One region of the Mariniflexile ostreae genome, then DNA from elsewhere that is predicted to be linked to it. Evidence: riboswitches for the same ligand, from Rfam matches in the RefSeq annotation. Region 1 holds a riboswitch; each other region holds the start of a gene.
What was found. Region 1 has a riboswitch for cobalamin ahead of nrdG (anaerobic ribonucleoside-triphosphate reductase activating protein). Riboswitches for the same ligand answer to the same signal wherever they lie in the genome.
Positions count from the first base shown of each region.

Region 2: it holds a riboswitch for cobalamin, as region 1 does, so the genes downstream of both, ACFFU9_RS02225 (YncE family protein) here and nrdG (anaerobic ribonucleoside-triphosphate reductase activating protein) in region 1, are expected to answer to the same signal.
Region 3: it holds a riboswitch for cobalamin, as region 1 does, so the genes downstream of both, ACFFU9_RS08385 (TonB-dependent receptor plug domain-containing protein) here and nrdG (anaerobic ribonucleoside-triphosphate reductase activating protein) in region 1, are expected to answer to the same signal.

Region 1 covers NZ_JBHMFC010000035.1:12,298-20,055, reverse strand. The annotation lists gene ACFFU9_RS09300 (PAS domain-containing protein) at 1-470, opposite strand, end outside; gene nrdD (anaerobic ribonucleoside-triphosphate reductase) at 509-2,332, opposite strand; gene nrdG (anaerobic ribonucleoside-triphosphate reductase activating protein) at 2,336-2,788, opposite strand; cobalamin riboswitch at 2,922-3,122, opposite strand; gene ACFFU9_RS09285 (iron-containing alcohol dehydrogenase) at 3,326-4,486, opposite strand; gene ACFFU9_RS09280 (NADP-dependent oxidoreductase) at 4,508-5,509, opposite strand; gene ACFFU9_RS09275 (TetR/AcrR family transcriptional regulator) at 5,524-6,102, opposite strand; gene metK (methionine adenosyltransferase) at 6,356-7,609, opposite strand.
Region 2 covers NZ_JBHMFC010000008.1:5,104-12,861, reverse strand. The annotation lists gene ACFFU9_RS02240 (septum formation inhibitor Maf) at 1-69, opposite strand, end outside; gene ACFFU9_RS02235 (Maf family nucleotide pyrophosphatase) at 87-680, opposite strand; gene ACFFU9_RS02230 (geranylgeranylglycerol-phosphate geranylgeranyltransferase) at 739-1,653, opposite strand; gene ACFFU9_RS02225 (YncE family protein) at 2,013-3,074, opposite strand; cobalamin riboswitch at 3,300-3,566, opposite strand; gene ACFFU9_RS02220 (ABC transporter substrate-binding protein) at 3,975-5,117, shown strand; gene ACFFU9_RS02215 (FecCD family ABC transporter permease) at 5,119-6,147, shown strand; gene ACFFU9_RS02210 (ABC transporter ATP-binding protein) at 6,172-6,966, shown strand; gene ACFFU9_RS02205 (DNA recombination protein RmuC) at 7,163-7,758, shown strand, end outside.
Region 3 covers NZ_JBHMFC010000031.1:24,335-32,092, forward strand. The annotation lists gene ACFFU9_RS08375 (hypothetical protein) at 1-317, opposite strand, end outside; gene ACFFU9_RS08380 (DUF5074 domain-containing protein) at 342-1,475, opposite strand; gene ACFFU9_RS08385 (TonB-dependent receptor plug domain-containing protein) at 1,488-3,494, opposite strand; cobalamin riboswitch at 3,596-3,778, opposite strand; gene ACFFU9_RS08390 (beta-N-acetylhexosaminidase) at 4,149-6,047, shown strand; gene ACFFU9_RS08395 (glycoside hydrolase family 5 protein) at 6,255-7,295, opposite strand; gene ACFFU9_RS08400 (carbohydrate-binding protein) at 7,636-7,758, shown strand, end outside.

The DNA.
Region 1 (7,758 bases):
TTGTAATTTGTGATAATAGCCGTAAAAGGTTTTATGTCTTTTAGCCCATTCCTGATTTTTTGTTTAGCATCAGCCGATGATTTTTCTCCTTGTAAAAAGTTGGGTTTTTTATGCAGTGCATAGCTTTTAGAATATCCTGTCATTTCTGTAAAGCCATCGTTTGTCCAGAGAATTGACTGGTTTAAATCTGTGATAATGATAGCTTCAAAAGCTTTATCTTCAAAAATGGTATCCATATTATTGCTCCAATTCAATTTTTTAGCAAGTGCCTTTACTTTAACAATATCTTGTTTTCTTTTTAATTGTTTTAGGGTTTTAAAGTAATTTTGGCTAAAAACATCCCAACATAATAAGGGCATTATTTTGGTGTCTTCGTGTATTATGTCATGTTTAATAGCTTTGTATTCTTCTGTATTTAAAGAAGAAAGATAAAGATCCAAACACATCATATTGGAAAGGTTTTTTTTCATGGTTTCTTTAAGATTTAGGGAGCATGTATTAGCTATTTTTAATTTAATAGGTGTTCTTTAATGTTTTTTGTTTTTAAACCCGTTGGCTCCTGAACATGATAGAACCTTAAGTCGTGTTCCTGTTGTCTAGCAGAACTAAAGTTGGAAACACGTTTTAAATAACCAATCACTCTGGTGCCATAATCCACATTTTTAGAGTCGCATTTACTGCATTTTTGAAGTGTTTTTTTATCAATATTTTCACATGCGTTACAGATAGTGATTTTGATGTTAAAACAAAAATAATTACAACCGGCCCGAGCCGTAGCGTTCATTAATTTTAAAAAACCTTCTTTATTTGGGGCTTCTTCTAAGTTTAAATGAAGTGCCGAACCACCATCTAAATATTTGATAATTTCGTCGCCATGCAGAACAATCTTATCTAAGGTATTAATAGAGGTATCTTCAACAGGGTAGAAATAAGAGTTATAGCAATCACGTGGCACAAATAAGCCATCTTCTCTATCCCATTTGGCGTTTTTAACACCTAAATTTTCGGCAGGAACAAACTCTGTATTGAATAAATAACCAAATTCTTTTTTAGCCTCTTTGTTGGCTTCGAAAATGATCTTTAGGTTGCTGGAAACAAATGCCTTGTACGTTGCGTTGTTTCCAACTTTTATACCCAAACTCTCGGCAGCCTCAACCATGCCATTTATTCCAATAGTTAAAAACTGTTTGTCTAAAGCAATAAAACCGGCATCGTAAACGGGCAGCATGCCTGCATCTTTGTATTCTTCAATTAACTTTCTGTAAACGACTTGGTACTTTTGGATCTTATTTATTTCTGTTTTTAAATCATGCCCCTTTTGTATCAAACGGTTCATGTTTAATGTAATAACATTAATAGAGCCAGTGGAAACCCCTCCTGCGCCGAGTGAATAGCTAAACGTGTTATCGCTAATTTCATTTCTCAATCTACAACATGAAGCTAAACTATCGGCGCTTTCAGATTGGTAGATAAAAAAGGAGTTACCCTCACTTAATTCGGTAGCACACATATCTGCAAATTTAATATCTACGGGTTTGCCGTCTTTAACCAGCATGGCTGCTGTTACTACGGGGAATGTGAGCACAGCTTTTTCACGTTCTGCATTAAACCATGTCATGAAAAAATGTTGTAACTTATTTAAGCTGTTTATTTTTGGTTTACTCATATCAGGAAAAACAAACGAACCAAACAAACTGTCAAAATATGCTTCATCATATAAAGAAATGTTCCAAAAAACCGATTGATATCCTCGCGCAGCAGCAGGTTGGTTAATGGCGTACACCACATGTTGTAGGTGGTTCTCTATCGTTTTGTTATGGGTGTTAAGATAATCGTCACCATAGTCTTTTCGAGCAAAAAAATCAAAGTAAAGTAAGAATTCCACTGTGGCCAAAGCTCCAGCAAATTGAGAGCTCACTGCAAAAACGAGGTTTACAAACTCCCCACAAAAACTTTCTAGATGTTGTGGTGCTTTGCTTTCGCCCCCTAGCTTTGTTAGGCCATCAAATAAAAACGGATACATGCTAATAGAGGTGCAATAAGGTTTTAATGAAGTTTCATCATGAATGTAAATTTCATGAGCTTCTATTTGTCTTACATATTCATTGGCTAAGGCGTTGCCAAACATTTGCGCTATTTTGTTTTTAACCAACTGCCTGTTTACTTGAATGTTGATGTCTTTATTAAGCTCTGCCTCCATAGTGGCAATGTTTTTTGAAGACACATTGGCATTAGCATCCATTTTAGAGCCATCGGCGGCATTTTTGGCATTGATGTAATTGCTGATAAAGTCGATTTTTTTGTTTACCTGTTCTTGTGTTAGTCTTAGCATGGCTTAAGGATTTTTTATGAATAAATGGTTTAATATTGTGTTTGATTTTACTTCTATAAATTTCTGATTGGTCGTTAGGGCATCTAAGCCCCCACGCTTGGCAATCCATTTACCGGTTTTAACCCAATCGAGCTGAGCTAATATGTTGGGGTCAATATGGTCTTCCCCAGAATAAAGGCAGGTTTTGTATCCTTTTTTTTTGGCTAGTTTTAGATAGGTTATCAGTTCTTCAGGGTGCCATTCCCCACCCATAAACAAAGCACAATCTGAAAACCCTTTGTATTGGTTTAAGATGCTGGTAAAGATGTCAAGCGTGAGTTTTTGTCCGTTCTTTTGTTTCCACAAAAAAGGAGAGTGGCAGCCTTCACAATGCATGGTACAACCAGAAATACTAAAGCATATGCTGATGTGTCCAGGTACTTCCTGCAACACGATTTGCATGTTATGAAAATACATTTCCTTAGGTATTAGTCCATAAAACAAAAGACCCAGATCAAATGTTTTTTAGACAGGTTCGTAAATTGTCAAAAAGCTAAGAATATTCAAAACAGGAATAGTTCTTGCCAGTAACTTTTTTCCCGAAAGTTTGACATGTTATTGAAAAATGGTAGGTCTTCTGACTTACTCTAGTTTTACGTCTTCCCATCCGTATTTAATGCGAACAGTGACAAAAGAATGTAAAACCATTACAAGAGCTTACAGCTGCGGGAACAGTTCAGGTCTTTCACCTGATTCCCTTTTAATCCAAAATGCGCTAAAGCATAATAGAACCAAATTTCACCTCAAATTTAAAGAAGATATTTGTGCGTAATTTAGCGGGGTATATGTTTTAATTAAATACTTATGAACAAAGAAAGACCGTCTATGTAGACAGTCTTTTTGAAAGGGATATCGCTTTACAGAGGCCATTGATATTAAACTCTAGGTCAAAATAGCTATTATGGATAGCTGTCAATGCCACTCCGTCAAAAGATCAATATGGTCATAATTGTTTTAATACGCCATTTTTACGATTTTTTCAACATCTTCAGGTTTAAGGTTTTGGTGTTCTCCAAGACCTTCCCAGCCCCGTGCTTTAAATCTCTTAGAGATAATTTCGGCTGTACCTTCATAATCTTTAGTGTACTGAGATAATTTAGTATCAATGCCCATTTCATTAAAGAATGCTTCTGTTTTTTCAATAGCAGCATGTGCTTTGTCTTCCGTAGAGCCTGTAGTAATGTTCCAAACCCGTTCGCCATATTGCGCTAATTTTTCTTTTTTAGCTTCAAAATTATAGTTATAATGGCTTGGGGCTATAACCGCCAAGGTACGTGCATGGTCGATACCATAAAGCGCCGTAAGTTCATGCCCCATAGCATGGACGGCCCAGTCTGATGGTACCCCTTTTTGAATTAAACCGTTTAAGGCCATGGTGCAAGACCACATAAAGTTGGAGGCCGCATTGTAATCTGCCGGGTCTTTTAATACTTGCGGCGCTACCTCTATTAAGGTTTGAAGAATGCTTTCTGAAAAACGATCTTGAAGATAAGCGCCCGTAGGATAGGTGAGGTACTGTTCGAGAACATGTGTAAAGGCATCGGTAATTCCGTTAACCAACTGATGGTGTGGAATCGACTGGATAACTTGAGGGTCTAATACCGAGAAGACAGGAAACAAACCTGGGCCTCCCATGGCTAACTTTTCTTTAGTATCTGCTCGGGTAATTACTGCTCCCGAATTCATTTCGGATCCTGTAGCCGGCAACGTTAATACGGTTCCAAAAGGCATGCCTTCTAGTGTTCGAATATTTTTGGAAAGGATGTCCCAAGGCTCATCACCATCGTACAAAGCTGCTGCAGAAAGAAACTTTGTACCATCTATTACAGAGCCTCCGCCAACAGCTAATAAATAGGTGACTTGTTCTTCTTTAATTACTTTTAAGGCTTCCATTAAGATGGCATATTCTGGATTTGCTGGGATACCAGCAAACTCAATAACGTTATGAGTTTTTAATGCCTTAGTGACCTGCTCATAAATACCGTTTTTCTTAATGCTTCCACCACCATACAACAGAAGCACTTTGGCATCATGAGGGATTTCATTTTTTATTTGGTCTATTTGGTCTTTTCCAAATATTATTTTAGTAGGATTTTTAAATTCGAAAGTATTCATATATGTTTTATTTTTTTATTATTATAGTTTTACTATCATTTTACCTGTATTCTTTCCATCAAAAAGATCTAAAAAAGCTTGAGGGATATAGTCAAAACCTTCCACAATAGTTTTGGTGTACTGTAACTTATCTTGTTGTAACCACTCTGTTAATTGCTTAATGCCTTCAGGGTGCTTGTCTGCAAAATCAGAAACTATAAACCCTTGCATAGAAGCGCTTTTCTTTACTAAGAAAGGCTGTACGCTAATGCTTTTTGGGAGTTCCGAGTTGTTGTATACAGAAATAGCACCGCAATTAATGGTTCTTGAGAATTTATTGATATTGAAAAGTGCTGCATCTGAAATAGCGCCTCCAACATTGTCAAAATAGATGTCAACACCATCGGGACAAGCCTTGGCAATGGCCTCGGCCATGTTTTTAGTAGTATTGTAGTTTAGGGCTGCATCAAATCCGAGTTTAGAGGTTAGCATGTTCACCTTTTCGTCGGTTCCTGCAATCCCCACAACACGTAAGCCCAGAATTTTACCAATTTGTCCTACAACGCTGCCTACTGCTCCTGCGGCTCCCGATACTAATAGTGTTTCCCCTTTTTTAGGTTTGCCTATTTCTGTTAATCCCAGATAGGCGGTAAGTCCTGTCATGCCCAATATACCGAGATAGGCAGAAAGTGGTGCTTGGTTTGGATCTACCTTTATAAGGCCATCTGCTTTTGCAACTTGGGTTTCTTTCCAGTCTAATAAACCTGTGGCATAGTCGCCTTTGCTAAATTTTGTGCTTTTAGACGCTAAAACTTCGGCAACAACACCTGATGAAATAGGTTTGTTTATTTCAAAAGGGGGTACATAAGATGGCGCATCGCTCATTCTTCCTCTTAAGTAAGGATCTACGGATACATATTTGGTTTGTAATAAAAGCTCTCCTTCTTGTAGTGTGGGTAGTTGCGATGTGGTGAAATCGAAATCTTTTAATTCCGGTTTTCCTTCTGGTCTACTTTTTAAATGAATTGTTTTTGTTGTGTTCATAATTTTTTTTGAATTTAAATTTTTATACTGTTCCATGCCATTTTATAGGCTTCATCAATATGTTCCGGCGTTAATGTGTAGAGTCCGCGTTCTTGCATGTTCATTAAAAATGCAATAGGATAGATACTAAACGCATAAAGCATATAAGGGGATACGGGTTTAATGATGTTTTCTTTTTTACCGCGTTCCCAAAGGTCTAAAAGAGGGTGTAAATGTTTTAATCCCTCTTGTCTGCTCGATTCATCTATCATGGGCGTATTGTCGCATTGCGATAAGAATAAAGCCGCTTCCACTTTTTTTAATTTGAATTCGGCAATATTCTTCCAGATATTCTCGAAACCTTCTTCTACTGAAAATCGAGTCTCATAATCTTTAAAAGCAAAGGCACTAAAAGCTGTTTTAACTTCAATATAAACCTGATTAATGAGGTCTTGCTTATTTTGAAAATAGAGGTAGATGGTTCCTGGCGAAACTTCTGCCAACTTTGCAATTTTAGCCATTGGTGTGGCATGAAATCCATTATTGTTTACAAGGTTTATAGTAGCAGCTACAAGGGCGTCTCGCTTTATTTTATTTTTCGGAACAGTACTCATGTTATTATTTGTTTATGATACAAAGATATGAAAAATGAACGTTCATTCATTATATTTAAGAAAAGTTTATAATAAAGCGAAATGCATGGACTTGTATAGGGAGGCTTTACGGAGCAAGAGTAAAATGCAAGAGCTGCGAATCTCGTTCAGGGAAAATCATTGCCAGTAACAACCATTTGTAGATATAAAAAACTCTAAAAAAAAAGCTACCGTTTCGGTAGCCTTTTTTAAATACTAGTAAAAAAGATATAGACTATAATCCAAAGGCGTTTTTTATTTTGTCTACATAATCTAATTTTTCCCAAGTAAACAACTCTACATCAAGAGTTACCGAGTTCCCATTAGGTTGTGTGTAGGTTTTGGTAACGGTTTCGTTTTTACGCCCCATGTGTCCGTATGCAGCTGTTTCGCTATATATGGGGGCACGTAGTTTTAAGCGTTCTTCTATAGCAAATGGGCGCATATCGAAGAGTTCCTTAACTTTTTCGGCTATTTCACCATCAGTCATGTTAAAGGGACAGGTGCCATAAGAATTTACAAAAATGCCCATAGGCTCCACCACACCAATGGCATAGCTTACCTGAACCAGAATTTCATCTGCAACACCAGCGGCTACCAGGTTTTTGGCAATATGTCTTGTAGCATAAGCAGCACTTCTATCCACTTTACTCGGATCTTTTCCAGAAAAAGCTCCACCACCATGGGCCCCTTTTCCACCATAGGTGTCCACGATTATTTTTCGTCCTGTTAGTCCTGTGTCGCCATGAGGCCCACCAATTACAAACTTACCTGTTGGGTTAATGTGGTATTTTATATCGTCATTAAACAACTTTTTTATGCTTTCTGGCAATTTTGCAACTACGCGGGGTATAAGCAGCTCCACAATATCTTTTCGTATTTTAGCTAACATCACTTCATCGTCATCAAAATCGTCATGTTGTGTGGAAACCACAATGGCTTCAATACGTTGCGGTACATTATCGTCGCTATATTCTATAGTAACCTGACTTTTAGAGTCTGGACGCAAATAGGTTATGTCCTTGTTTTCTTTACGTAAAGCGGTCAACTCTATTAACAAACGATGCGATAAGTCTAAAGCTAAGGGCATAAAGTTTTCGGTTTCGCGAGTGGCATACCCAAACATCATGCCTTGGTCGCCCGCGCCTTGCTGCTCTTTGCTCGCTCTATCCACACCTCTGCTAATATCGTCCGACTGCTCGTGGATGGCAGATAGCACACCACAAGAGTTGCCATCAAACATATATTCACCTTTGGTATATCCAATTTTATTAATGGTATCTCTAGCGATTTTTTGAACATCCAGATAGGTATTGGACTTTACTTCGCCAGCCAATACGACTTGCCCTGTTGTTACGAGGGTTTCACATGCTACTTTCGAGTCTTTATCGAAAGCTAAAAAATTATCAATTAAAGCATCACTAATCTGGTCTGCTACTTTATCAGGGTGTCCTTCTGAAACACTTTCTGAAGTAAATAAATAAGCCATGTCATTTTATTTAATAGGAAGATTTGACGATAACGTCTCAGGGAGTTTGCACTGCCTTTAGCATTTTTATTTTATTCTGGACTTTTTTAAATCTATTTTATAAAAGTCCAAAATAAAGAGGTTGCAATCAGTCAAATCTTTCCTCTGTT
Region 2 (7,758 bases), on a different contig from region 1:
AAACCCAAGAATGGCCCAAAGCATAAGCTTTGTTTTGATGTTTTTTTTAAAAGTGTAGAGGATATCCATAGCCTAAAGTTACAATTTTATAAAACATTTGCCATATCATTTAACGTTTTGTAAACAAGATGTGTGGGCAGTCCCATTACATTAAAATACGAGCCTTCTATTTTGGTAACTCCAATTTGCCCAATCCATTCCTGTATGCCATAAGCACCCGCTTTATCAAAAGGCTTAGCGGTATTTATATAATAGTGGATTTCGTTATCTGTAAGTGCTTTAAAGGTAACAGTTGTAATATTATGTAAGGTCTTTTCATAATTGAGGCTGGTAAAGCAAACAGAAGTAATCACGTCGTGCGTAGTATTGCTCAAAGATTTTAAAATTTGAAAAGCTTCATTGGCATCTCTCGGTTTGCCTAAAGCGGTATGGTTGTGCCATACGATGGTGTCGCTTGTTATTAAAATATCTTTCGGTTTTAATGCCGCTTTAAAAGGCAGTGCCTTTAATTGTGCTAAATAATCACTAATTTCGAAATGTGTGAGACGTGGAGGGTATTCTTCTTTAACAGGTTTTAGCTGAATTTCAAAATCTAGACCTAATTCTTTAAAAAAAGCCTGTCTTCTGGGAGAGGCTGATGCTAAAATAATATGATGGTTTTTAAGTTTTTCGTGTAGCATGGTCTTAGTGTTTATTGCCTGTTCTTTGTTATTGCACCTCGGTTTCTTGTCGTGCTTTTCAGGCTCTTAAGATAACCAAATAAAGGGATAAAGATAACATTCCGAAAAGCATTATTATTTTAAGACCGTTACTAATACTATGATAATCTTTTTTAGTTTTGGCATTAAAAGTTTTTAGGAGTATAAAAAGTAATGGCCCCACACAAAATATTAAAAAATATCCCACCAGAATAAGCTGTTTGTACAAAACTTCTGTTACATAATAAATAAGGATTATTATAGAAATGAACATGAGTGCAATAAGTACATGGTTCGTTCTTTTTCTGCCAATAGCAATGGGCAATGTGTTCATACCTGCTTTGTAATCGCCATTAATATCTTCTAGGTCTTTGGCAATTTCGCGAAGCATATTTATCATAAAAGCAAATAGAGCATAATTGAAAATGATTTTAAAAAAAGCCAATTGCGTGTTTTGGTTGTGGTGGTTTATATCGGGAAGTAGCTCAAAAACACCAACCATTACAATACTTAAGGCCACTAATAATGAAATTACAATATTTCCTATTAAAAGTATGCGTTTTAAATAAGAAGCATAGATATAAAGTAAGGCAGAAGTGATGACAAACATAGAAAAGAAAGCACTTTTATCCACTAAATGCGATACGTAAAAACCAATGCCAACACCCATAATATTAAATGCAATAAATAGGTTGTAAGCTGTTTTTTCTGAAATGAATGTGCCAACAATTAATCTTTTAGGTTTGTTTATAAAATCGGTTTCAACATCATAGATATCGTTGATAATATTTCCTGCTGCGGCAATGCAAATGCAAGCTAAAATTAAAAGTGAAATTCCTAGGCCATCTAAACGCGTTTGTGCGCCATAAGGCTCTAGTAAGGCATATTTTATTAATAACTGCACAAGAGCAATCATTAAAAGGTTTTTCCAGCGTATAAGGTTTAGTAGATACAAAAAAAAAGTATTATAGGTTATGGATTGCTCTCTTGGTTTTTTTTATAAAAGTATGGTTTTTACGCAAAGTTATAAATCTATTAAAATTTTAAATGTTAATTCTGTAAATAACACTTTTACTAATATGTTTTTATGGACTGGTATTACTAGATTTTATAGCATATAAAGAAGAAAAACTTATTTGCTAGTTATTAAGTTTAGTATTGGTAAGAAAGTGTATCGAGAATATAACTTACCCAAAACAGATGCGTCTATTTGCGGAAATAACCAATATGGTGTTTGGTATTGCGATTTAATTCTATAAAAAAAAACCTCCATCTAGAGGTTTTTTTTATAGAATTAAGTTTTTTTGAAATGCCTTAATTGAAATATATTTTAGAAGCTCCTACCTTTAAGTTTTTGGTTGTTTTTAATGTGTTTGTTGATAAGTCGTAAATGGATATCTCACCAGTTTCTGCATTAAAATCCGTTTTCAAACCATAAAGTGTATTATTTTTAACGGCCATTCCATAAAATGAATCATTGATAATGCTTTCTGTAGGCAAGGCAGTAGAATTATCCGACATACTATATATAGCATTAGATACTTGGTAATATAATTTGCCATTACTATAAGCCATTAAATCGGGATGTAAACCATCGGCAAAACTAAAAGTTGAAATAATAGAATGGTTAGACGTGTTAATTTTAATTATGGAACCAGGCGTCTCAATAACCGGACTTAACCAGTATTGGTTAGAGCCTTGACATAAAACGACTAAGTTGCCAGCGTCGTTAAATAGCATGTTATCAGGAATATCATCAACCTCAATAGTATCTACCTCATTTGATGTGGTATTAATTACAGAAATTATATTATTTGTGGACCATCCACCTTTATGAGAAACATATAACTTATCGTCTTTAGCTATAATTTGTTCTGGTCCTTCTCCAACAGTAATGGAGCTTTCTATAGTATTTGTAGAAAGATTTATAATAGCCACCACATCGTCATCGGCATCATCTCCATGTCCCCAGTCTGTTACATATCCTTTTCCATTGGCAAATGTCATGTATCTAGGGTTAGTTAGGCCGGTGTTTATAGTTGCAATAGATTTAAAAGAATAACGGTTTACCACTTCAATTTTTTGTGATCCGTTTACAACGATATAGGCTAAATTATCTAGAAACGCTATACTTTGTGCCGTATCTCCTAATAATGTTGAATTTACATTATTAAAAATAGTATTTTCTAGAACAGAATAATCATATGATATAAACGATACTGAAGCATTTGGTTTATTGAAACTGCCTTCATGTGAAATGAGTATTCCATTTTCATAATCTCCTTTAATCTCATCTGCAGGATTGTCGTCACTAGTACAAGACGTAAAAACCAATCCTATGGTTAAAGCTAATAAGGTAAATTTATTCATTTTCATAATTAAAAGTTTTATAATGGGTTATGTTTGATTTTTTTTTTGAAGTGTTAAAACAAATTTCCGTAATACAAATTGTAGCCCCTCAACCTTAAGGTTTAAAAATTAAAGCAACATAGGGCACTTGATGCCCTTTGGATAGGTGACAACATTTAGGAAAACGCTTGTAAATACGAGATGAATATTGTTTTTTTTCATAAATCTTGATGGCTTTTCTCCCGAAAGCCGTATTAGATGATGAAAATGGCAGGTCTCCTGACTTGTTCTATGTTTATTTTACCTTCCCGGTGTTTGGCCAGTGGTGTTGAAGTTAATAACATCCTCTTTACGAGATGCTGAAAAAACGAATTCAGCATGAACTTACAGTTGCGGGAACAGTTCAAGAGTTGTAGCCTGATGATGATTTAAAATTTAAAACATAAAGCTACGCACTTGATTCCCTTTTAATCTTTCAGTAAAAAAAAACTGAATAGAACCAAATTTCGATGCAAATGTATGATCTATTTTTAGATTTAAAACTGTTTTGTTAAAGATATTTTTAAAAAGTACAAGGCTGTTTGAAACGTCACTTTTATAAGGTTATACTATCAAGCTTGAAAACCATAATTATGAGAACCCCGTTTTTACTATAGTATTTATTGAATTTGTCCTTAAAAAGGGGCGCTGTTAAAGTTTTTAAATATAAAGAGCTTCAGGATGCTATGTGTGCGGACTATCCAATTTATGTGTAATATTATAAGACTGTTATGTCCTAATTTCGCTATTTTATAAGGAGCAAAACAGCAAACTTATTGCTTTGTTAAGTGCGTATGGAATGATCAATTCTTTAAAAATCCTCAAAAGTAATTCTAAGTGTACGGTATTACAAAAAAATTAAAGACCTTTGATTTTTAATTCAGACTCATGCGTATTTTAGTTTTGTTGTGTAGTATTTTGTTTTTCTTTGCTTCATGTAAGGATAAAAAGAGCCCGGATGTACGTGTTCCGATAGAAAAAAAAAACGATTCTGAAACCATAAAATATGCTAAGAGTTTTTCTGTAAATGAATTTGAAACGCATAAAGAGATTATTGTAAATTCGGCTTGGCCCAATAGCAATAAATCCTTTCGATATCTTTTGGTAAAAAAGGGGCAAAAGATGCCGGTACTTAACGAGAAGGATGTGGTTATTGAAATACCTGTTGAACGCGTCGTGGTGATGTCTACTACTAACATTCCAGCATTAGAATATTTAAACCTTGATGAGAAACTGATTGGGTTCCCTAATACCGATTTTATTTCTTCCGAAAAAACAAGGGCTCATATAGAAAACGGTAAAATAAAAGATTTAAACCATGAGTTGGATCTTAATATGGAATTGCTCTTGGAACTACAGCCCGAACTGGTTATTGGGTTTTCTGTAAATGGTAATAATAAAACGCTTGATCAAATTGAGAAATTTGGAATTCCTGTAGTTTTAGATGGCGGGTGGACAGAACAGCACCCTTTAGGAAGAGCCGAATGGATAAAGTTTATTGCGGCATTTTTTGATAAAAGTGAAATAGCAAATAAAATATTTAGCACTATTGAGACAGATTACCTAAACGCAAAAGAAACCGCTTTAAGTGCAAAGGAAAAGCCTGTTGTTTTCTCTGGATCGATGTTTAAAGATGTGTGGAATGTGCCTGGAGGCAAAAGCTTTATGGCGAAATATTTAGAAGATGCCAACACAGAATATATTTGGAAAAACAACCAAGCGACGGGAAGTTTGCAATTAAATTTTGAAAATGTTCTGCAAAAAGCGCAACATGCACAATTTTGGATTGGGGCTGGTGCTTTTGAAAATAAAGAACAAATGAGCGATAGCCATAAAGGATATACTTATTTTGACGCTTTTAAGAACAATAAAATATATGGTTACACCAAACAGATAGGGCCAAAAGGAGGGCTGCTCTATTATGAATTAGGCCCTTTAAGACCCGATATTATTTTAAAGGACATGATCTATATCGCGCACCCAGGCCTATTAGAGGATTATACGCCTTATTTTTTTCAGAATCTAAAATAAATTGGACAGACACACGACCTATAACCGTTCTTTTCTAATATTAAGCATGCTTTTGCTTGTCTTTTTTTTCGTAAACATTAGTTTAGGTTCTGTTTCTATTCCTAATTCCGAACTGATAAACGCTCTTTTGGGAAGCTCAGATAATACGGCTTGGCACCATATTATTATCGGCTATAGGCTCCCAAAAGCTTTTACCGCCATTATTGTGGGAGCCGGATTGGGTGTTTCCGGACTTATGATGCAAACATTGTTTAGAAACCCTCTTGCAGGTCCTTTTGTGCTAGGAATTACTTCTGGTGCTAGTTTAGGAGTCGCTTTGGCCACTATGGGGGCGTCCCTTTTTGGAGGGGTATTGGCAGGTGTTTTAATTTCTAAATGGAGCCTTGTAGTGGCCGCAACTTTAGGAAGCTTTTTAGTGCTATTAGCTGTTTTAATGGTTTCAATAAAAGTAAGGGATACTATGGCAATTCTCATTATAGGGTTGATGTTTGCCAGTATAACAGCTGCTGTAGTAAGTGTGCTTTCTTATTTTAGTTCGGCAGAAGTACTGCAACAATACGTGTTTTGGGGGTTTGGTAGCTTAGGGAATCTTTCATGGAATGAATTATGGGTTTTATTTGTGATTTTTTTAAGTGGTATTTTATTGAGTTTAACATCTATAAAAATGCTAAATACCCTTCTGCTTGGTGAAAATTATGCGAAAAGCCTCGGACTTAACATGAAGAGAAGCCGGTTGATTATTATTGCTGCTACCAGTTTATTGGCAGGAACCATAACCGCTTTTGCTGGTCCAATTGCATTTATAGGACTAGCAATCCCTCATATTACCCGGCAGGTGTTTAATACATCCAATCATAAAATATTACTCCCCGCAGTGTTTTTATTTGGGGCTATCATCATGCTTATCTGTGATAGCATTGCGCAACTTCCAAATAGCGATTATACCTTGCCCATTAATGCTATAACATCTTTGGTTGGTGCCCCTATAGTGATTTGGCTGTTGGTTAGAAAACGAAAAATGATGTTTTAATTTTAGAAAAGACAATAGAATTACGTGGAAAAAGAAAACCAAGATTTTATTTTGATAACAGAAAAGCTTGACATTGGATATGCTTCAAAAAAAGCAAAAACTGTTGTGGCTTTAAACATCCATATTCAACTAAAAAAAGGGGAGCTTGTGGGCTTGATAGGAGCTAACGGTATTGGTAAGTCTACACTTTTAAGAACACTTACTAATGTGCAAAAACCATTGGGCGGTTATGTTTCTATTAATAATAAAAGCATTTCTAAATATTCGGATATTGATTTGGCAAAAGTGATGAGTTTGGTGTTAACCGAGCAAATTGCCTCAAAAAACCTATCTGTTTTCGAATTGGTGGCCTTGGGGCGCCAACCTTATACCAATTGGGTAGGAAGCTTATCGGAAAACGATTTAACCATTATTGCTAAAGCATTACAACAAACCCATATGGAGCATTTAAAACATAAAAAATGTTTTGAATTAAGTGATGGGCAATTGCAAAAAGCCATGATAGCACGTGCCTTAGCTCAAGATACCGACCTCATTATCCTGGATGAGCCTACTACACATTTAGATATGTATCATAAAGCATATATTTTGAAATTGCTCCAAAATCTAGCGAAAGACACCCATAAAACGATTTTGTTTTCATCGCACGAAATAGATTTAGCCATTCAATTATGCGATACTTTAATTGTAATGACACCTGATAAAGTTGTGTCGGGGCAACCCTGTAGCCTTATTGAATCTGGGGTGTTCGACACTTTATTTCCAAAAGATTTAATTGACTTTGATAAAGAAACAGGCCGTTTTCGTATTAGAAAGTAGGTTTTCGTTATCCTGTAACTTTTATTATGATGCTTTAAAAGAAATCGATTTAATAGATAAATAGAGTTTTAGCGGTTTTTTATCTTGTTTCCTTATTTTATGCCTTCGAAGCTTTTAGTGTTAATCAAAAAATGGATGCTTTCTATTTCAAACGCTACTCTAAAACAATTATATTTGATACATATCCTTTTTTAAAATGAACGACAGTCTTATCCTTATTCTTGCTATTTTAATTTCCGCAGCCATTGGAGCTTATTTGGGCATGCTATTTACCAAGCTTAAAAGTAAAAGCGAAAAAAGTATGTTAGAAGAGCGCCATGCCAATCTACATCAACAACTCATGGATGTGAAACAGTTTCATGAAACTGAAAACATAAAACAGTATCAAGTGTTCAATACTCAAATAACAGATTTAAGGGAAACTATTTCTAAAATTGAAAGTGATCGCGAAGACATTCGTCGTGAAAAAGATTTTTTAAATTCTGAATTAACAAGAAGAAATACGGAATATGAAAACTTACAACACCTTAGTCGTAAACGGGATGCCGAAATAGAAGAACGGCAGGAACTATTAAGAAAAGATTTTGAATTATTGGCAACCAAGATATTGGATGAGAAATCTGAAAAATTCACCCTTCAGAACAAGGAAAATATTAAAAACATTTTAATACCGTTACAAGATAAAATAAAAACATTTGAAGATAAGGTAGATATAACACAAAAGGAGAGTATTAGTATGCACTCGGCTTTAAAGGAGCAGTTGCTGGGCTTAAAAGACCTTAATCAACAAAT
Region 3 (7,758 bases), on a different contig from region 1:
TAATTAAATGTAGTTGTGGCATTAGAAGCCTCATAGTAAAGCTTATAATCCCCAGAGTGGGTTGGCTCGAAAAGATACGTATTCGTATTCGACACGACATTATCGCCCAACGACCATTTTTCTTCATACACCGCGTTATTTTGATTTACTGCTGAAAAAACCATGCTGTCGCCAACACTTAATTGCTGCGTATTTTCTTCAATAGACATTGCGATTTGAGGTTCTAAAATTTCAACAGAATCATCTTCACTACAAGACGACAATACCAGTGCAAAGCCTAAAAAAGCTGCAATTAAAAAGTTCTGATTTCTTTTCATTTTTATTATATATTATGTTAATTATTAATATTTAAAAGCAATATGTGCAGGTATGTCGCCAGTTTGAACGGTCCATTTCAACTCGCCATCTGGCGTGAAACAATGTAGATTTCCAGGCGTTACATAATCTTTTGCATCTGTAATAAACACCTCATCTGTTTCAGGATGCACTGCAATTCCATAAGGCATTTTAATAAGGTCTTTATGTTTTTCGGCAATAAAGGTTTTGTCTAAAAAAGTTTCCGATTGCGTGTCCAACATACTATATAAAATGCTATAATCGCCAGTGATATAGCTAAACTCTGAATTATACATATAAGCGATATCCTTATGAATGACCAAGTTACTAACACCTATTTCAAAACTTGTTTTCACAGTTTCTGTATTGGCATCTACTACCACTAACTTAGAAGGCGTATCATAATAATCCCCTCTTGAGGTAACATATAAATCGCCTTCACTATCTAGCTTCAAGCGATGTAGGTTTAGAGCCACTTCTATACGTTTGGTTTCTGTAAACGTATTAATATCAATAACAGAAACTGTAGACTCATAATTTGGAGGACTATAACCTCCGGAATTGGCCACATAAATTTTATCATTATAGGCCACCAGTTCTTCGGGCTGGCGTCCAACCTCAACACGACGTGTGATGCTCAGGCTGGTGGTGTCTATTTCGGCCACAATTCCATTTGGAGCGTTAGGGTCCCCTATACTTCCCAAATAACTACTCAAATAGGCTTTTCCATTATAAAAAGCAATGTAGCGACCATTATCGATATCAATTTTTTTAAGCCTCTTGCCTGTATTAGCATCAAGTACTTCTACTTTATTAGAAGCGTTCACCACCACATAAAGCTTAGAACCGTAGATACCAATAGCGCTCCCAACATCCCCTAGACCACCTACTAAGTCGGGATTCGCCTCTGTAAACACATTTCTTTTATAGTCTCCCGTTTCATAATTCATAAAATCTAAAGAGGCTTTATTCATGGACATATTGCCTTCATTCAATAAATAAAATCCTTTTACAAGAGTAGCTGGTTGGTCTTCCCCTCCTTCATCGGGGATTTGTATATCACTTTCCGTAATGGGGTCGTCGGTTTGGCACGAATACATTCCGAAGAAAATCATAAGTAATAAACAGCATTTTTTCATGTTTTTTTTAATTTAAAATTCATAATTTAGGTTTAACCGAAAGGACCTACCGGGCATCGGGAAATTCTTTACGACCGCATACTGCTGGTCAAAAATATTATTAACTTCCAGTCCTATTTTTAAAGGATTTTCTCCAAAAAAAGGGATGGCGTAATTAGCAGAGATATCGTGTGTGTACCAAGGTTGCAAATAATTGGAGGGGATGTTAGCTTTTTGGCTGTAGCGCTCACCGGTATATATAAAACTGTAATTGAGAGCAATCTCCTTATAATCCATCATCATACTTAAACCCCCACTATGTTTAGGCACATAAGGAATCTGTTGCATAAAGCTACTTCCGCCAGGTGTTACATCTAAAGATTCTTGAAACGTATAAGTTAGGATTGCTGTATAATTAAAGCTAGAACTTAGCTTTCCTGAGTTAGTTATATTAGTTTCTACCCCGTTAGTTTCCACCTCATCAAGATTAAACATCGTCCATCTAAAAAGATTGGTTCCAGGAATGGCCACTATTTTATCTGTAATCCATATTTTATAAATATCGCTAGTAATATTAAAAACCATAGCTCCCACTTGTTTTTGCCAAGAAAAACCCAAATTAATCTGCTCTGAGTATTCAGGATCCAAAAAAGTATTGCCAACAAAAGTGTAATACAGATCATTGAACGTGGGCATACGAAACATCTTTTTATAAAACCCTCGAATTCTTAAGTCGGGTGTTGATAAGGGCTGGACATTAAACAGGATCGTAGGCGAATACTCTTGAAGGTCTTCTGCTGCCTCATAATACTTTACAGATTCATAGACCCCTGTACTTAAAAGACTTAATTGAATATTGAGCCTATCAAATTTTAAATCGGAAGCCAAAACATTTAGCAATGTGTTTCTTTTAGGATATGCAAATCGGTATAAATTGGCTTGCATGACGTTATGCTGAAGGTCTGTCGCAAAACTCAATGTCCAAAATGATTTAGCTTTATAGCTGTGTACTAAAGATAAATAATATTCTTGCTGATCGTATTCGTTATTCAAAAACCCAGTAGTAGTTACTATTTCAGGGTCTAAGTATCTGGAGAAATCTACAGCGTATTTACCACGTATTTTAACAGCATACTGCGCTCCAAATTTATGTTTATAATCTGCTTGTAAAAAATTATTCCTATCCCATAACCGTTGCGGACGTGCAAACCTATTGGCCACTATGACTCCTGGCAAACCTCTTTCAGAATTATAGTGGTAATATTTTAAGTTCCAGGTGTCCTCGTTTTTATGCCGGCCATGCATTGAGGCTTCTACTCGATAGGAGGTGACATCTGCATTATTCCTCACTGCTGTGGTATCGTAAACCCCATTGGAATACTGAAACTTATATCTACCATCTGCACGTACCATTTCAGTACTTAAGCGCGCAGAGACAGCTTTATTTATTTTGTAATTTAGGTTAAGTGACGGATTGAATAAGCCAAAAGACCCCGAACGCACGCCCATTGTTAATTGATAGTTCTTGCCTCTTTCAAATTTTGGTGTTTTTGTTTCGAGATAAATAGTGTTTGAGGAGGCATACGATTTTGCAGATTGTTGCAAATCTGTACGCTGACCTTGATACAGACTTACTTTCTCCATGTTTTCGAGGGAAAACTTACCGAGGTCGACTTGCCCATTTTGCGCATTCCCCAACTGAATGCCGTCGTAAAAAACACCAGTATGTTGCGATCCCATACTGCGAACATTCACTGTTTTTATCCCGCCAATACCGCCATAATCTTTGAGCTGTATGCCGCTAAAATAACGTAATACATCTGCCACACTTAAACTGTTTAGTTTTTTCAATTGCGCTCCTGATAGCGATTGCACTGGTACTGGAGATTTATGAGACTCATTTCTGCTTTTGAAATGATTTAAGAGCACCTCTTGTAATTCAATAGGAGATATCGTATCACGCTTTTGGGCCAAAAGTACTGTGGGACACAGAAAGAGTCCGACAAATACTATTTTAATAAAATTTAAATACCTCCTCATAATGACCTATTGCAAACGAGGAATAAAAAGAAAGGTAAACGACTTCGCTTATAATCGAAACGTTTATACATCCATTCCAAGCTTCAATCCCCGAAAGCCTTAAAGAATTAAAAGAAATGGCAGGTATTCTGACTTGCTTTATCCACCCGGCCTTCCCTTCTAAAAAGAAAGTGACCATTATTGGGCTTCATCAAAAAGCTTACAGCTGCGGGACAGTTCTGGAATTTCACCAGATTCCCATTTAATGCCCACATAAATGGGCAACCTTTTCTAAAATAATATGCAAATTTAGATATTCCTTTTAGAATATATGGGCTTTTAAAGCGCAAAATTCAAAAATGTATTTTAAATCCCAAGCTAGACTCATTTATATTAAATGAAAGTGACTTTAACCATCCAAACGTCTCTTTATTTACACCATTTAGCCTAAAACATCCTGTTTTTTCTAATAAACAAAACGGGTTCGAGTTCTATACCCTGCACATGTATGCCTTAAGAAGTAAAAGGCCTAATATAATTTTTAGCTTGACTTAAATATTATTTAAATTAATAACGCATGCAGAGTGCATTCTTATTTCTTATAAAGGTTTTATATTCGTTACTTTAGATTTTTTATATAAAAACCGACACTTACTTGCATTAATCGCTATAATTATGAAGTTTAAAATCGCTGTACTATATTTTCTACTGTTTTCAAGCCACTTTATTTTCGCCAAAGACAACATCTCAAAATATTTGCTTTTTTCACCTCAGAAAATAGAGGTTGGCGCTAGCGGCATCTCTATTGAAAAGTCGCAAATTAAAGCTTTTGAAAATTTCCTTGTATTAAGCATTCGTCAAAAATCTAGAGGAGAATGGCAGTTTTTAGCAGACAAAAAATACCTTAATGTTTGTTTTGAAGTAGACACTAATTTCACATATCACGATTACTATAAATTAACGATTGATACGTCTGGGATAAAATTAGCAGCGAAAAATGAAAATGCCTTAAAATACGGGAAGCAAACGTTATTACAAGTGCTTGAATACGCCAAGTCTGAAAATAAACCACTCCAAAAAATAATAATTGAAGATTGGGCTAATTTTGAAAGAAGAGGCTATATGCTTGATGTTAGTCGGGATAAAATTCCCACTATGGAAAGCTTGTATTTACTAATAGATCAATTGGCAAATTGGCGTATTAATGAATTACAGTTGTATACAGAACATACGTTTGCATATAAAAACCATGAAGTTGTTTGGAAAAACGCAAGTCCGCTAACTGCAATAGAAATACAACAGCTCAATGCTTATTGTTTAGAAAAAGGGATTGACCTGGTTCCCAATCAAAATTCATTTGGCCATATGGAAAATTGGTTAAAGCATGATGAATACCTTGAACTTAGTGAATGTGAAACAGACTGCAATACGATTTGGGGCAAACGAAAAAGAACAGCATTAGCACCCACCAATCCAAAATCTCTGGAATTAATGCAAGAGCTATATGCAGAGCTACTTCCTAATTTTACCAGTAAATATGTTAATATTGGAGGGGATGAAACGGTTGAGTTAGGCTTAGGAAAATCGAAAGCTTTGAGCAATAAAATAGGGAAAGGACAAGTCTATTTAGACTTTTTAGAAATGTTAAACACAGAAATAAACCTACACGGCAAACAAACCCTTTTTTGGGGAGATATTGTTTTAAATCATCCCGAACTAATTAAAGATATCCCCAAAAGCATGACAGCCTTAGTGTGGGGTTATGACGCCACCTATCCATTCGATAGAAATCTTGCAAAATTCCATGATGCAGGACTAGACTTTTACGTGTGTCCGGGCACCTCTTCTTGGCGTTCTGAAATTGGACGGAATAGAAACGGATTTAAAAATCTTAAGCATGCGGCAATTCAAGGGAAAAAATATGGTGCTAAAGGTTTTTTAATCACCGATTGGGGAGATTATGGACATTTTCAACCCAAATCAGTAAGTTATGCTACACTTCTATTAGGAGCTGGTTACGCTTGGAATTACTCTGATGCTGCCTTAGATCAATTACCTGCGCGTCTTAATAAATATGTTTTTGAAGACCCTACAGGCTATACAGCTAAAGCGCTACTAACCCTAGGGGATTCTTATTTAAAAGCACAGATACCAGAAGGCAATGCGAATGCGTTCCATCTAATGATTCGCAGATACAACTGGACTATGAAGGGACATTACCAAACAAAAAAACTAAACGAAAAAGGACTTTTAGCTGCTAAAAAAGAAATACTCAAAGGATTGGATTTTTTAACTAAAGCAAAACCAACCGCCGTGGATAGTAAAATTATTATAGAAGAATCTAATCAAGCTGCCCATTTAGCTTTATTTGGGATTAATCTAGGTGTGGCACGTTTGAAAGCTAAGGGAATGAAGACAGAAAACATCCCCAAGAGCACGAGACAAGAACTAGCAAATGAATTAAAAGATTTAATAGAAAATCATAAAACGATTTGGCTTGTAAGAAATCGCGAAGGTGGTCTTAGCGACTCTTCAAGTAAATTGGAAGACTTGTTAAATTTCTTAGAGCAATAATGAATCGAATTTAAAGCGCTCATTTTATTAACCATCAAAATATTTACTATTTAAAGAATTATAAGAGACACTCTCCTGTTAAAAGAAGCGCTCGGATTCAAATATGTATGCCAACATTCATTCTATAGGAGCACGTTCTTCTCTTTTAAGCAAAAAAAGAGCTAGTCTTTTTATACAATAACCTAAAATGAAACCCTCATACTTGTTTCAATCTTTTCTCATTAAAACATTCACTAAGTCTTTATCCAATTTATTGGTTTCAGAATCTACAATTCCAAAATTCCCTTTATAATCCCAGTTTGCCCAAGCCATGTCGTTATCTTCAAAAACACTTACCATATCGCGGTACCATTGCAACCTGTCCTTTTTTCGTGTTGTAGGTAAGCTTCCAAATTCCCCACAATATAATGGTAAGTTATATTTTTTGGCAATTTCTAGAGGCCCCTTCATTCTTTCGAGAAGATATTTTTTTGAATAATTTGCACTGTCCTCTAAAAGAGCTTCTACTTGTTCTTTTGTATAAGCTGCTACATCTTTTTTATCAACTGGAATTCCAGGATATTTAACAGACCCCTTATAAAACCCCACTCTTTTACTCCAAGGCGCTTGGTAATGCGTAAAGACATGCGGACTATAAAAATGAAAGCTTAAAATAATATTCGGATCATCCTTAGGGATTTCTAAATCCTTAAAAGTATCCACAGATTGCCATTTATTAGACCCTATCACAATGGTACGGAAAGGTTCTTTTATTCTTATTTCCATAAAGGTTGCAAATAGTAATTCATTCCAACTTTCAGGATTATTAGCTACGGGTTCATTTAAAATCTCATAAGCCACCAAGCTATTTGGATACATTAACAATTCTGAGGATAACTGCTTCCATAAACCCACAAACTTCTCTTTCTCGTCAACACTGTCCCACAGCGCATTATAATCATTATTAAAAAAATGTGAACGCACGATATGCAAATCGACTACAACTTTTAATTTGTTTTCTTTAGCCCAATGTATCGCATTGTGGAGTGATTGAAACGCCAAAGGATGTTTCTGGCCATTTTCATCCCACATGTTTTTTTCGTCAATGGGCAATCTAATGTGGTCGTACCCTAAAGACGCAATCAACGCCATATCCTCTTCAGTAAAAAACCGAAGCCTTTCTTCCGCATTCCTATTCGTTTGGGAGAGCCAATGGCTAATATTCACCCCGCGCTTTATACTAAATCTGGATTGTTCTAAATTAGACACGTTATTTTGCGCAAGGCATTTTAAGTTTTGGAAAAACCCAAGCAAAACTGCAAAACATAAACATCTTGATATTAATTTCGTATTAATCATAATCATGGTTTAAAAACAATACAAATCTATCTTTATTTAAAAAGAATCATTCTGTCAAAAATCCTTCTTAAGGGGTGCTAATATTCGTTATCATAAGTTTAAGCCATTTACGTTCAACATATCGCATGGATGACTGCTATTTTAAGAAAAACACATATCAACCCCTTTACAAAAACTATGAGACACCTTGTGTATTAGAATATTTTCAATATTTGTATTTGATAACTAAACTTCACTAAAAAAAATAATTATGATTTTAAAAAATACCAGCACATTTAAATCGTACGGTCTAATGGCTTTAATATTCTTTAGTTTTCTTTCTTGTGAAGATGATATTAGAGAAGTGACTCTTTACGAAAAAGGAACCCTAGAA